Linked DNA regions of Variovorax sp. PBL-E5. Each later gene encodes a partner of the first gene's protein in a complex. Links are inferred from orthologs where the notes say so. Each region holds a gene or a part of one and is shown in the gene's direction. Other genes may lie near its edges. The genes, in order: smc and WDLP6_RS06205.

Region 1 (7,553 bases):
CACGCGCTGGCGCTCCAGCAGCCCGAGTGCGTGCGGGCCTTCGCGGTCGTTCACCGCCTTCCAGAAGCTGGTGTTGCGCCCGTCGATCTTGCGCATGCTGGCGTCGTGCAGGCGCGGCAGTGCAATGACGCGGGCGCCGTTCGTGATCGCCTTGCTGAGCGACTGCGAGCCGAGCAGCAGCGCGAAGTCGTTGCCGCGGCCGTAGTTCTGCACCACGATGTAGTTGGGCCGGTTGCCGAAGGTGTCGACCAGCGTGCCGAGCAGGTCGCTCGAATCCTTGCCGTCGTCGAGCACGTGCCAGAAGTTGACCGCCACGCCGAGTTCGGCGAACACGTCGAACAGGTCCGACTCCTTGATCCATCGCGACAGCGGTGCCAGCGTCTGTGCCGCGAGGTCGACGATCACGCTTTGATGGGGATTGGCCTCGAAGCCGTTCACCACCGTGTCGAGGCCCTCGAAACTGTCGACCACCACCTGCGAGGCGAAGCCTTCGTAGAAGCGGGTGAACGAGTTGTGCGAGCGGTCGGTGTCGAAGCCGACGAAGGGCCGGCTGTGGTCGATGAAGTACTGCGCCAGAACCCGTGCCGTGACCGACTTGCCGACACCGCCCTTTTCGCCGCCGATGAAATTGATCGAACTCATGGAATTCCTCGGAGAGAGTGGGATGGAAAAGTGCGAAGCATTCTAGGTGCGGCGCCGCGCGCGGCCTACCTCGGCACCATCGAGAAGAAGGGTCCGAGGCTGCCGAGAAACCAGTTCTGGCCGAAATCGAGCGCCGCACGGCGGTACTTCTCGTCGGCCTGCGCGGCCAGCAGATCGAGGCGCGCCACCACCTTGGAGAGCTCGCGGTCGACCACCAGATTGCGGCCGCGCTCGCTGATCTCGGTGGCCAGCAGCAGGGGCTGGCCGTCCGGGCCGGTCTTGGAGCCGATGAGCCAGAGCGAGATCTCGACATTGCGTGCGGCCCGGTAGCTGTTCTCGGCATTCACGCCGTCGAGCATGCTCTGCTCCCAGGTGCCGCCATTGGCCTGCTTGAGCAGCGACGCCCAGCCGACCACCAGCGCCGCGACGCGGTCGCCCGCATAGGGCTTCGGATGGGTCTCGAAGGCCATGCGGATTGCGTCGATGCCGGTCGCACCCTGCAGGTCGGGCAGGGAGCTCTGTTGCGAGATGGCGTCCCAGGTGCGTTGAATGGCGTCTTCCGCGCTCGTGGCCCATTTGTGCCATTCGCGCGGGTTGCGGCGATAGAGCGACAGCTGCACCCGGCGGATCGATTGCAGGTTGTCGCGCAGCGCGAGGTTGGCGATGCGGTTGGCGCTGGTCTGGATCCATTCGTTGCCGGCGTAGGGTTGCGCGCGCTCCGTCGTCGTGCAGGCCGCAAGGCCCAGCAGCATCGCGGCCACGCCGAACAGCAGCGCGCGATGCCATACGCAAGGGGAAACGGGGAAATCGCTCATGGGCCGCACGTTATCATCGTCGCCTCGGGTGTCGGCCGGTCTTCGGACTACGGGCCGCTGAATTTTTCTTACAAATCAACACCTTGGCAAAAGCCAGGCTCAAGGCCGACCCGTCGTGCGTCTCAATTCCATCAAGCTTTCCGGCTTCAAGTCCTTCGCCGAACCCACCAACTTCCTGCTGCCAGGTCAACTCGTCGGCGTCGTCGGGCCCAACGGCTGCGGCAAGTCGAACATCATGGATGCGGTGCGCTGGGTGCTCGGCGAATCGCGTGCTTCGGAGCTGCGCGGCGAGTCGATGCAGGACGTCATCTTCAACGGCACCACCACGCGCAAGCAGGCCAGCCGTTCGAGCGTCGAGCTGGTGTTCGACAACGCCGACCACCGGGCCGGCGGCCAGTGGTCGCAGTTCGCTGAGATCGCGGTGCGGCGCGTGCTCACGCGCGACGGCAATTCGAGCTACTACATCAACAACCAGCCGGTGCGCCGGCGCGACGTGCAGGACGTGTTCCTCGGCACCGGCCTCGGCCCGCGTGCCTACGCGATCATCGGCCAGGGCACGATCAGCCGGATCATCGAATCCAAGCCCGAGGAGCTGCGCCTCTTCCTCGAAGAAGCCGCCGGCGTGTCGAAGTACAAGGAGCGCCGCCGCGAGACCGAGAACCGCCTGGGCGACACGCGCGAGAACCTCACGCGCGTCGAGGACATCCTGCGCGAGCTCAACAGCAACCTCGAGAAGCTCGAGAAGCAGGCCGAGGTCGCCGCGCGCTACAACACGCTGCAGGGCGATGCCACGCGCAAGCAGCACCAGCTCTGGTTCCTGAAGCGCAGCGAAAGCGAAGCCGACCAGGGCAAGATCAAGGCCGACGCCGAGAAGGCGATCAACGACCTCGAATCGCGCACCGCCGACCTGCGCCACATCGAAGCCGAACTCGAGACCGTGCGCCAGGCACACTACGCCGCCGGCGACCAGGTCAACCAGGCGCAGGGCAAGCTCTACGAGGCCAGTGCCGAGGTCGGGCGGCTCGAAGGCGAGATCCGTTTCGTGGTCGAGGGCCGCCAGCGCGTCGAGCAGCGCCTCGGCCAGCTGCGTGAGCAGATCGCGCAATGGAGCACGCGCCGCGAGGATGCCGAGGCCGAGATCGAAACCCTGGCTGGCCAGGGCGTCAATGCCGAGGAGCAGGCCGAGCTGCTGGCCGCGCAGCTCGAAGAGCACGACGCCCGCATGCCCGAGCTCGAAGAGGCGCAGCAGCGCGCGCAGGACGAGGCCAATGCGCAGCGCGCCACGGTCGTCCAAGTGCAGCAGCAGATCCAGGTGCTGGCCGCCGATCAACGCAATATCGAAGATCAGAGCCGCCAGCTCACGCTGCGCGCCGAACGCTTGCGCAGCGACCAGAGCGCGCTTGCCGCCCCCGACGAAACCCGCCTGCGCGATCTGCAGGCGCAACTGGCCGCGGCGCAGGAGGCCTCCACCGAAGCCGATGCCCGCCTGCACGAGCTGCAGGAAGCCGTGCCGCAGCTCGACGACGACCGCCGCAACCGCCAGCAGGCCGTCAACACCGAAGGCGCGCGCCATGCCGAACTCTCGGCACGACTGGAAGCGCTGCGCGCGCTGCAGGAAAAGGTCAAAACCGACGGCAAGCTCGCGCCCTGGCTGGCCAAGCACGGCCTCGAAAGCCTGCAAGGCCTGTGGAGCCGCATCCACATCGAGCAGGGCTGGGAGAACGCACTCGAATCCGCATTGCGCGAGCGCCTGGGTGCGCTCGAGGTCAGCCGGCTCGACATGGTCCGTGCCTTCGGCGGCGATGCACCGCCGGCCAAGCTGGCCTTCTACACGCCGCCAGTGGCGGGCCTGCCGCAAGCGCCCAGCGCCTTGCCGCGCCTGTCGGATCTGCTGCGCCTCGGCGATGCCGGACAACAGGCCTTGCTGGCCGAATGGCTGCATGGCTGCCACACCGCCGCGACGCTCGAAGAGGCGCTGGCCCAGCGCGACAAGCTGCAGCCCGGCGAGGTGATCTACGTCCAGAGCGGCCATGCCGTCACCGCGCACAGCGTGAGCTTCTACGCGCAGGATTCCGAGCAGGCCGGCCTCCTGGCGCGCCAGCAGGAAATGGAGAACCTCGAGCGCCAGCTGCGCGCCCAGACGCTGATCAGCGAGGAGTCGCGCACTGCCCTGGCACGCGCCGAGGCCGCGTACGGCGATGCCGCTCAGCGGCTCGTCACGGCGCGCCGCGAAGCGGCCGAGACACAGTCGCGCGCGCATGAACTCCAGGTCGAGACGCTGCGCCTGTCGCAATTGGCCGAGCAGACCCGCGCGCGCAGCGAGCAGCTGTCATCGGACCTCGGCGAAGTCGACGCCCAGCTCGAAGAGCTGCAGGAAAAGCGCGTCGCCGCCGAAGGCCGCTTCGACGAACTCGACATGCAGCTGGCCGACAGCCAGGAGCGTCATGCGCAGCTCGACGAGCGCGTGATCGAGGCCGCCCGCGTGCTGGCCGCCAGCCGCGAGCAGCATCGCAGCCTGGAGCGCCAGGCCCAGGAGGCCACCTTCGCCCAGCGCACGCTCGAAGCGCGGCGCGGCGAACTCGGCCGCGCCATCGAGACCGCCGTGCAGCAGACCACCTCGCTCACCGAAGAGGACGAACGCGCGCGTGCCGAACTCGGCCGCCTGTCCGACGCAGCCGCACAGGCCGGCCTGCAGGATGCGCTGGCGCTCAAGCTCGAACGCGAAACTGCGCTCGGCGGCTCGCGCAGCCAGTACGACGACCTCACGCTCAAGCTGCGCGCCAGCGACGAACGGCGCCTGCAGCTCGAGCGCGAACTCGATCCGCTGCGCCAGCGCATCACCGATTTCCAGCTCAAGGAACAGGCTGCGCGCCTGGGCTTCGAGCAGTACCAGCAGTTGCTGGCCGATGCGCAGGCCGATCTCGAAGCGGTCGCGCTGTCGATCGAGACCGACAAGGTGCGGCTCGGCGGCCTGCAAAGCGAGATCGACCGCCTGAACCGCGAGGTCGCTTCGCTCGGTGCGGTCAACCTCGCCGCGCTCGACGAACTCGCCGTGGCCAGCGAGCGCAAGACCTTCCTCGATGCCCAGTCGGCCGACCTGAACGAGGCGATCACCACGCTCGAGGACGCGATCCGCAAGATCGACGCCGAAACCCGCGACCTGCTGGGCGGCACCTTCAAGATCGTCAACGAGCACTTCAGCCGCATGTTCCCCGAGCTCTTCGGCGGCGGCAATGCGCGGCTCATGATGACCGGCGACGAGATCCTCGATTCGGGCGTGCAGGTCATGGCGCAGCCGCCGGGCAAGAAGAACCAGACCATCCACCTGCTCTCGGGCGGCGAGAAGGCGCTGACGGCCATCGCGCTCGTGTTCGCGATCTTCCAGCTCAATCCGGCACCTTTCTGCCTGTTGGACGAGGTGGATGCGCCGCTGGACGATGCCAACACCGAGCGCTATGCCAAACTCGTGACCGCCATGAGTCGTGAAACCCAGTTCCTCTTCATCAGCCACAACAAGATCGCGATGGAGATGGCCGAACAGCTGATCGGCGTGACCATGCAGGAACAGGGTGTGTCACGCATCGTGGCGGTCGACATGGAAGCTGCGGTGTCCATGGTCGAAGCCGCTTGAACAGGGACATGGACCGCGCATGAGCAGCCTCACCGTCGCGCTGGCGATCCTCGGCGGCCTCGTGCTGGCCGCAGTCGTCGGCTTCAACACGTGGATGTCGCGCCGCAACGAGCCGCGCCAGCCCGATGCGCGAGACAGAGAAGCGCCCGACACTGTTCGGGCGGAGTCGACGCAGGACCAGGAACCGGTGCTGCATGTCGAGCCGCAATTGATGCACGGCACCGAGCGGCACGAGCCGCTGTTCGACCCCGACCTGCCGGCGCCCAGCGCGTTGCCCATGCCGACGGCCGAGCGGCGCGGCGGGCTCGATCCGTTGATCGACGTGATCGCGCCGGTGTCGCTCGATGGCCTCGCCTCGGGCGATGCGGCCATTGCGGCCATGCCGGCCACGCGGCGCGCCGGCAGCAAGCCGGTCGCGATCGAGGGCCTCAACGAACACACGGGCGAATGGGAACTGCCGGCGCCGGGTCAGCGCTACGGTGCCTTCCAGGTCGGCGTGCAGCTGGCCAATCGCACCGGCGCGCTCAACGAGATCGAGTACTCCGAATTCGTCGTCAAGGCTCAGGCCTTTGCCGATGCGCTCAACGGCGCGCCCGAGTTTCCCGAGATGCTGGACGAGGTGGCGCGCGCCCGCGAGCTCGATCAGTTCGCGAGTTCGCACGATGCGCAGCTGAGTTTCGTGCTGCGCGCGCTGCATGCGGCATGGAGTCCCGGCTACGTGCAGCAGAACGCGGCGCGCCTGGGCTTCGTGGCGGGCATCATTCCGGGCCGCATGGTGCTGCCCGCGGGCGAGGTCGGCCTGCCGCCGATCCTGGGCCTGTCCTTCGACACGCAGGCCGCGCTGGCCGACGATCCTGCGCAGTCGGCGATCCGCGAACTCGCGCTGAGCCTCGACGTGCCGCAGGTCGATCGCGGCGAACGGCCCTTCGAGCGCATGCGCGAGGCCGCGGCCACGCTGGCGCGCGAGATGGACGGCGTCGTGACCGACAGCGATGGCCAGCTGCTGCGCGACGACACGATGGACGTGATCGGTGCGGATCTCGAACAGCTTTATGACACGCTGGATACGCGCGATCTCTCGGCCGGCTCACCGCTGGCGCGGCGCTTGTTCAGCTAAGCTGTCCGGCTTGTTCAGGAGACTTTCATGACAACGCGAGAGAAGGCGGCTCGCGAAGCGGCCGCATTGGCTGAACAGCTGCACCGCCACGCGCATCTCTACTACGTGCTCGATGCGCCCGAATTGCCCGATGCCGAGTACGACAAGCTGTTCCAACGCCTGCAGGCCATCGAAGCGGAATACCCCGAGCTGCGCACGCCCGATTCACCCACGCAGCGCGTCGGCGGCAAGCCGCTCGACGGCTTCGTCAAGGTGCGCCACAAGGTGCCGATGCTGTCGATCCGCACCGAGACCGACATCACGCCCGCGGGCGCGAGCGCCTTCGATGCGCGGGTACGCAAGGAGCTCGGCCTGGCGGAGGACGCGCCGCAGGTCGAGTACGTGTGCGAGCTCAAGTTCGACGGCCTGGCCATCAACCTGCGCTACGAGCACGGCGTGCTGGTCCAGGCCGCGACGCGCGGCGACGGCGAGATCGGCGAAGAGGTGACACAGAACATTCGCACGATGCAGCAGATCCCCCTGCGCCTGCATGGCGAGGCTTCGGCGCTGCCGCCGGTGGTCGAGGTGCGCGGCGAGGTCTACATGCGGCGCGACGACTTCGAGAAGCTCAACGAGCGGCAGCGCGAGAAGATCGCTGCCGGCCAGAAGAACGAGAAGGTCTTCGTGAACCCGCGCAATGCCGCGGCCGGCGCCGTGCGCCAGCTGGATCCGGCGATCGCGGCCGACCGGCCCCTGAGCTTCTTCGCCTACGGCCTCGGCGAGGTCACGCCGCCGGAGCAGGGCGGGCCGGACTGCGCGACGCAATTCGACTGGCTGACCCAGTTCGATACCTGGGGCTTTCCGGTTTCGACGAAGAGAACGCGCGCCCGTGGTGCGAGCGACCTGATCGAGTTCCACGAGACGATGGGACGTGAGCGCGATACCTTGCCCTACGACATCGATGGAGTCGTCTACAAGGTCGACAGCCTCGAGCTGCAGCGGCAACTCGGCTTCGTCTCGCGCGAGCCGCGATGGGCCGTCGCGCACAAATACCCGGCGCAGGAGGCGATGACGCGCGTGCTGGGCATCGACGTGCAGGTCGGGCGGACCGGCAAGCTGACGCCGGTCGCGCGGCTGGACCCGGTATTCGTGGGCGGCACCACGGTGGCGAACGTGACGCTTCACAACCTGTTCGACATCCGGCGCAAGAAGGTGCGCGTGGGTGACATGGTCATCGTGCGGCGAGCGGGCGACGTCATTCCCGAAGTGGTGGGCATCGTGGGCGATTCGCGTCGGTCCTATGTTCCGAACTTTCGCATGCCGCGTCACTGTCCGATCTGCGAAAGCGACGTCGTGCGCGAGCGGGGCG
Region 2 (6,267 bases), 1.6 Mb from region 1 along the record:
CGACGGCCGATGCGGTGTTGCCGGACAGCGAGTCGCGCTAGGACGCTCATGCCGCCGCAAGAGCAGGCTTAGTTCGCCTCGGTGCCGCGGTCGGGCGACGAGCCGGATCGCAACACATGCTGGTCCTCGCCCAGCACGGCCGTGAACACCATCGGCGAATTCGGCGGCTGCATCCAGCGCCACTCCCACTCGGTCTCGTTCTTCAGCGGATAGGGCGTACGCCGCGCCGGCTTGCCGAGCAGCCGCCGCAGCGCTTGCGCCGTCATGCCTGGCTGCACCCTGGCGAAGTTCTCGGGCGTCAGCACCTGGCGCAACGCAGCCATCTTGCCGTCGGGCCCGATGGTGATCATGTAGTTCTTCTGCCCCTGCGGCTGGCGGTCGTATTCGAACACCCGGCCGCCTGCCCCATCCCAGATGTTCTCCGGCTCGCCGAAGCGCGCCCGCACATCGGCCTCGGTCGACACGCCTTCCTCGAGCTCACTGATGCGCTGCGGATCGCACGCCGTCAAGCCCAACACGCCCGCGAACAGCGCCGGCATCACCATTCCAGAAACATTGCGGATCCGGCTTGGCGGTCGCTCGCGAACAGATTGCATGAGGCCACCCTAACCCATGCACGCACCGCTTTCAATGCGCAATCCCACCGAATCGGCGGGCGCGGTCGCCGGCGCCGGTAAAATCCGCGCCAAAGGTTCCACGTCATGTCCATCTTCGCCCGCCCCCACTACACGTCCGAGATCACGAACTTCATCGAGGAGATGAAGGAAAAGAAGCCGACGCTGGAGGCCGAACAGCGCGCCGGCCGCGCGTTGCTGTGGGACAAGAACCTCGACCGCAGCCTGCTCTGCGAATACAGCGAAGCCAAGGTGCCGCAGCAGCCCTACGTCTACCAGACGCGCGTGAAATAAGTGGCCATCCGGGCCGTCCCGAGCGCCAGCGGCCGCCGCAAGGGCGACGCCGCCGCGGCACGCGCCGACGAGCGATCGGCGAACGACGTCCTTGCCGAGGACGATCGCGCCACCTTCATCGGCGCGATGCCCGAGGTGATCGATCAGGTTGCGCTCGCGCGGCTCTACGGCGAGCCCCTGTTCGCGCTGCCCAACGACCTCTATATCCCGCCCGAGGCGCTGCAGGTGTTCCTCGAGGCCTTCGAAGGGCCGCTGGACCTGCTGCTTTACCTGATCAGGAAGCAGAACTTCAACATCCTCGACATCCCGATGGCGGGGCTGACGCGCCAGTACCTGACCTATGTTGACCAGGTCCGCCAGACCAACCTCGAACTGGCCGCGGAATACCTGCTGATGGCCGCAATGCTGATCGAGATCAAGTCGCGCATGCTGCTGCCGCCCAAGAAGACGGCCGACGGCGAGGAGGCCGAGGATCCGCGCGCGGAGCTGGTCCGTCGCCTGCTCGAATACGAGCAGACCAAGCTGCAGGCGGCCTCGATCGGCGCCACGCCGCAGGCCGGCCGTGATTTCTGGAAGGCGCAGGTCTACATCGAGCAGTCGCTCAAGCCGCGCTTTCCGGACGTCAACGTGGTCGACCTGCGCGAGGCCTGGGCCGACATCCTCAAGCGCGCCAAGCTCGTGCAGCACCACAAGATCTCGCGCGAGGAACTCAGCGTGCGCGAGCACATGAGCATCGTGCTGCGCCACCTGCAGGGGCGGCAGTTCGTCGAGTTCGAAAAGCTGTTCGACGTCACGCGCGGCACGCCGGTGCTGATCGTCACCTTCATCGCGATGCTCGAGCTCGCGAAGGAGACGCTGATCGACATCACACAGGCCGAGGCCTTCGCGCCGATCTACGTGCGCCTGGCCTACTCGCCGGCCTGAACCCGTCCAACCGGACTTCGATTCCCCTTCACCTTCAATGGCTTCGCACGATTTCGACGTTCTCATCGTCGGCAGCGGTCTGGCCGGCCTGAGCGCCGCGCTGCACCTGGCGCCGACGCACCGCGTGGCGGTGCTCACCAAACGCGCGCTGCAGGACGGCGCCAGCCAATGGGCGCAAGGCGGCATCGCGGCCGTACTGGCCGAAGGCGACAGCCTCGCATCCCATGTCGACGACACGCTGATCGCGGGCGCCGGCCTGTGCGATCTGGCCGCCACCCGTTTCGTGGTCGAGCACGCGCCCGAAGCGATTGGCTGGCTGCGCGCGCTCGGCGTCGCTTTCTCGCTCGAGAACGGTGAACTGCACCTGACGCGCGAGGGCGGCCACAGCCAGCGCCGCATCGCGCACGTGACCGATGCCACCGGCGCTGCCGTGCAGCGCACGCTGATCGACGCCGTGCGCCGCACGCCCAACATCCACCTGTTCGAAGAGCACACGCTGGTCGACCTGATCACCGGCCGCCGGCTCGGGCTGGCCGACGCCGCCTGCCGGGGCCTGTATGCGCTCGACGCGACGACCGGCGAAGTGCTCACCTTCCGCGCGCCCCACACCATCCTGGCCACGGGCGGCGCCGGCAAGGTCTACCTCTACACCACCAATCCCGACACCGCGACCGGCGACGGCATCGCCGCGGCCTGGCGCGCGGGTTGCCGCGTGTCGAACATGGAGTTCATCCAGTTCCATCCGACCTGCCTGTACCACCCGCATGCCAAGTCCTTCCTGATCTCGGAAGCGGTGCGTGGCGAAGGCGGGCGGCTGCTGCTGCCCGACGGCACCCGCTTCATGCCCGAGCACGATGCGCGCGCCGAGCTCGCGCCGCGCGACGTGGTGGCGCGTGCGATCGACTTCGAGATGAAGAAGCACGGCCTGGACTGCGTGCACCTGGACATCTCGCACCAGAGCCCGGCTTTCCTGCAGGCGCACTTCCCCAACATCCTGGCGCGCTGCGCCGAGCTCGGCATCGACATCACGCGCGAACCCATCCCGGTGGTGCCCGCCGCGCACTACACCTGCGGCGGCGTGCTCTGCGACCTCGACGGCCGCACCGACGTGCCGGGCCTCTACGCGATCGGCGAGACCGCATGCACCGGCCTGCATGGCGCCAACCGCCTGGCCAGCAATTCGCTGGTCGAGTGCATGGTGTTCGCGCGCGCCGCCGCCCGCGCGATCGCCGATGCGCCGGGGCGCATCGGCGCCTCACTGCCGCCCTGGGACGACAGCCGCGTCACCGATGCCGACGAGGCCGTCGTGATCTCGCACAACTGGGACGAGCTGCGCCGCTTCATGTGGGACTACGTCGGCATCGTGCGCACCAACAAGCGGCTGACGCGCGCGTCCCATCGCATCGCGCTGCTGAGCGCGGAGATCGAAGAGTTCTATGCCAACTTCCACGTCACGCGCGACCTGCTCGAACTGCGCAACCTGGTGCAGGTCGCCGGGCTGATCGTGCGTTCGGCCGAGGCGCGGCACGAGAGCCGCGGCCTGCATTTCAGCCGCGACTATCCTTCGCTCGCCGAGCCCGCCGTGCCGACCGTCCTGGTGCCGCCCGCGGCTTGACGCCCAGCATCCCGTCCATCCATCTTTTTGCAGAGAGAGTCCCTGGCCATGTTCCGTACCCTGCTCAAGTCCAAGATCCATCGCGCCGCCGTCACCGATTGCGAACTTCACTACGAGGGCTCCTGCGCCATCGACGAAGACCTGCTGGATGCCGCCAACCTGGCCGAGAACGAGCAGGTCCACATCTGGAACATCAACAACGGCGAGCGCTTCGTGACCTACGCGATCCGCGGCCAGCGCGGCAGCGGCATCATCTCGCTCAACGGCTCGGCCGCGCGCAGGGCCTCGGTCGGCGATCTGGTCATCATCGCCGCCTTCGGGCTGGTGCCCGAGGACCAGGTGGCCGGCCATCGGCCGAAGCTGGTGTTCGTCGACGGCGCCAACCGCATCAAGGAAGAGCGCGCCCACATCCCGGTGCAGGCGGCCTCGGGCGAAGCCGTCGCGGCCTGACGCCGGGCGCCAAGCGCTTCTTTTCCCCTTCTCGACGGCTGCGGCCGCTTCATGGAGAAAGCTCGACCATGCCATCCGTTCCCGGTACCGACACGGCCACCCCTTACGGCACCCTGCCGCCCGCCTCGCCGCCTGCCTCGCGCAAGCCGCTGAGTCTGCCGCGACTGGCGGACATGCATGCACGCGGCGAGAAGATCGCCATGCTGACCGCTTACGACGCCACCTTCGCCGCCATGGCCGATGCGGCCGGGGTCGAATGCCTCTTGGTGGGCGACTCGCTGGGCATGGTCTGCCAGGGTCTGCACAGCACCGTGGGCGTGTCGCTCGACACCATGCGCTACCACACCGAAAGCGTGGCGCGCGGGCTGCATCGCGCACAGGGCACCGCGTGGCTGATCGCCGACCTGCCCTTCGGCAGCTACCAGGAATCGCGCGAGCGGGCCCTGCGCAGCGCGGCGCTGCTGATGCAGGCGGGCGCGCACATGGTCAAGCTCGAAGGCGGCGGCTGGACGGCCGAGACCGTGCGCTTCCTGGTCGAGCGCGGCATCCCGGTGTGCGCGCACCTCGGCCTGACGCCGCAGACCGTGCATGCGCTGGGCGGCTACCGCGTGCAGGGCAAGGGCAGCGAGGCCGCGGCCCTGCTCAGGCAGCAGGCCCACGCGCTGCAGGACGCGGGCGCGGCGATGCTGGTGCTGGAGATGGTGCCCGCGACGCTGGCCGCCGAACTCACGCGCGAACTGCCGCGCTGCGCCACCATCGGCATCGGTGCCGGCCGCGGCACGGCGGGCCAGGTGCTGGTGCTGCACGACATGCTGGGCATCAACCTCGGCCGGATGCCGAAGTTCGTCCGCAACTTCATGGCCGATGCGCCCGGCATCGCGCAGGCGCTCGAAGCCTATGTGCGCGCCGTCAAGGACGGCAGCTTTCCCGACGACGAACGGCATGCCTGGTAGGCCTGCGCCCCTTCCTTCCATCCGGACACGACACGACCATGCACATCTTCCGCGCCCTGCCCGAACTGCGCGAGTACCTGGGCCGCTTCCACCGCCCGGCCTTCGTTCCCACCATGGGCAATCTGCACGACGGCCATCTGAGCCTGGTGCAGCAGGCCCGCCCGCTGGGCGACGTGACGGTCGCGAGCATCTTCGTCAACCGGCTGCAGTTCCTGCCGCACGAGGATTTCGACACCTACCCGCGCACCTGGGCCAGCGACTGCGAGAAGCTCGAAGCCGCGGGCTGCGACGTGCTGTTCGCGCCCGATGAGAAAACCCTGTACCCCGAGCCGCAGACCTGCAAGGTGCATCCGGACAGCGCGCTGACCGACATCCTCGAAGGCCACTTCCGGCCCGGCTTCTTCATCGGCGTGTGCACCGTGGTGATGAAGCTGTTCACCTGCGTGCAGCCGCGCACGGCGGTGTTCGGCAAGAAGGACTACCAGCAGCTCATGACGATCCGCCACATGGTGCGGCAGTTCGCGCTGCCGATCGACGTCGTGGGCGGCGAGACGCGGCGCGCCGAGGACGGGCTGGCCCTGTCGTCGCGCAACGGCTACCTGAGCGAGGCCGAACGCGCCGAGGCGGTGCAGCTGTCGAAGGCGCTGCAATCGATGGCCGAGGCGATCCGGGAAGGCGATCGCGACCTGGCGGCGATCGAGGCACGCGCCATGCAGATGCTCACACAGCGCGGCTGGCAGCCGGACTACCTGGTGCTGCGCCGCCGCACCGATCTGCAGGCGCCCGAGGGGACCGAGCCGCTGGTTGCGCTCGGCGCGGCCCGGCTGGGCACCACGCGCCTGATCGACAACCTGGAAATCGATCGCTGAACAACCCGAGGGCACGCGCCCGATTCAGGCCGCCGCCTCGTCGAGTACGGCATCGATCCAGCCGCGCAGGCTGTTGACGAACGCCAGCGCCTGCACGCGCGGCAGATCGTGCACGCGCACCACGGCCTCGGCCAGTCGGCCTTCGCGCAGATGGCGGGCGCGCGCGATGCCACCCAGCAGGCCGCATGCGAGCGGCGGCGTCACCCAGCGGCCGTCGAGCCGCAAGGCCACGTTGCCGCGCGTGCATTCGGTGATCTCGCCGCGGCGGTTCCACAGCAAGGTGTCGAAGATGCCCGCGCGCGTCGGCGCGAAGGCGTCGTAGTGCGCGCGGCGGGTGGTCTTGAAGCGCACGAATTCGCTGTCGGCCGCGTCGAAGGGCCGGTCCGCGAGTTGCAGCCGCACTTGCGCCGGTGCGGCTTCCTGCGCATGAGCCTGCGCCTGCGTGCGGCCCCGCCGGTCGAGCAGCAGGCGCACGCGCCAGCGGCCTCGGGGATGCGCTTGCGAAAGATGCTCGAGTTGGCACATCACCGCGGCGGAATCCATGGGTA

Evidence for each region.
Region 2: the proteins of smc (region 1) and WDLP6_RS06205 are in contact, whole or in part, in a crystal structure (PDB 3ZGX), measured with the Bacillus subtilis proteins. The link is inferred for Variovorax sp. PBL-E5 from one-to-one orthologs.

What each region holds. Positions count from the first base shown.
Region 1 is NZ_LR594671.1:2,837,225-2,844,777, reverse strand. The notes cover bases 1,229-5,288. They hold smc (chromosome segregation protein SMC), read left to right. Parts: upstream 1,229-1,572; coding sequence 1,573-5,088; downstream 5,089-5,288. Other genes in these bases: WDLP6_RS13800 (cell division protein ZipA C-terminal FtsZ-binding domain-containing protein), read left to right, coding at 5,108-5,288; WDLP6_RS13810 (hypothetical protein), read right to left, coding at 1,229-1,457. Outside these bases: WDLP6_RS13815 (mobilization protein), read right to left, coding at 1-642; more of WDLP6_RS13810, read right to left, coding at 708-1,228; more of WDLP6_RS13800, read left to right, coding at 5,289-6,205; NAD-dependent DNA ligase LigA, read left to right, coding at 6,233-7,553. UniProt on the Bacillus subtilis protein: Required for chromosome condensation and partitioning.
Region 2 is NZ_LR594671.1:1,269,725-1,275,991, reverse strand. Bases 160-2,933 are described here. They hold WDLP6_RS06205 (segregation and condensation protein A), read left to right. Parts: upstream 160-1,034; coding sequence 1,035-1,832; downstream 1,833-2,933. Other genes in these bases: nadB (L-aspartate oxidase), read left to right, coding at 1,870-2,933; WDLP6_RS06210 (DUF3460 family protein), read left to right, coding at 702-908; WDLP6_RS06215 (outer membrane protein assembly factor BamE), read right to left, coding at 160-545. In the rest of the region: WDLP6_RS06220 (hypothetical protein), read left to right, coding at 1-41; more of WDLP6_RS06215, read right to left, coding at 69-159; more of nadB, read left to right, coding at 2,934-3,447; panD (aspartate 1-decarboxylase), read left to right, coding at 3,496-3,897; panB (3-methyl-2-oxobutanoate hydroxymethyltransferase), read left to right, coding at 3,966-4,850; panC (pantoate--beta-alanine ligase), read left to right, coding at 4,889-5,719. UniProt on the Bacillus subtilis protein: Participates in chromosomal partition during cell division. May act via the formation of a condensin-like complex containing Smc and ScpB that pull DNA away from mid-cell into both cell halves.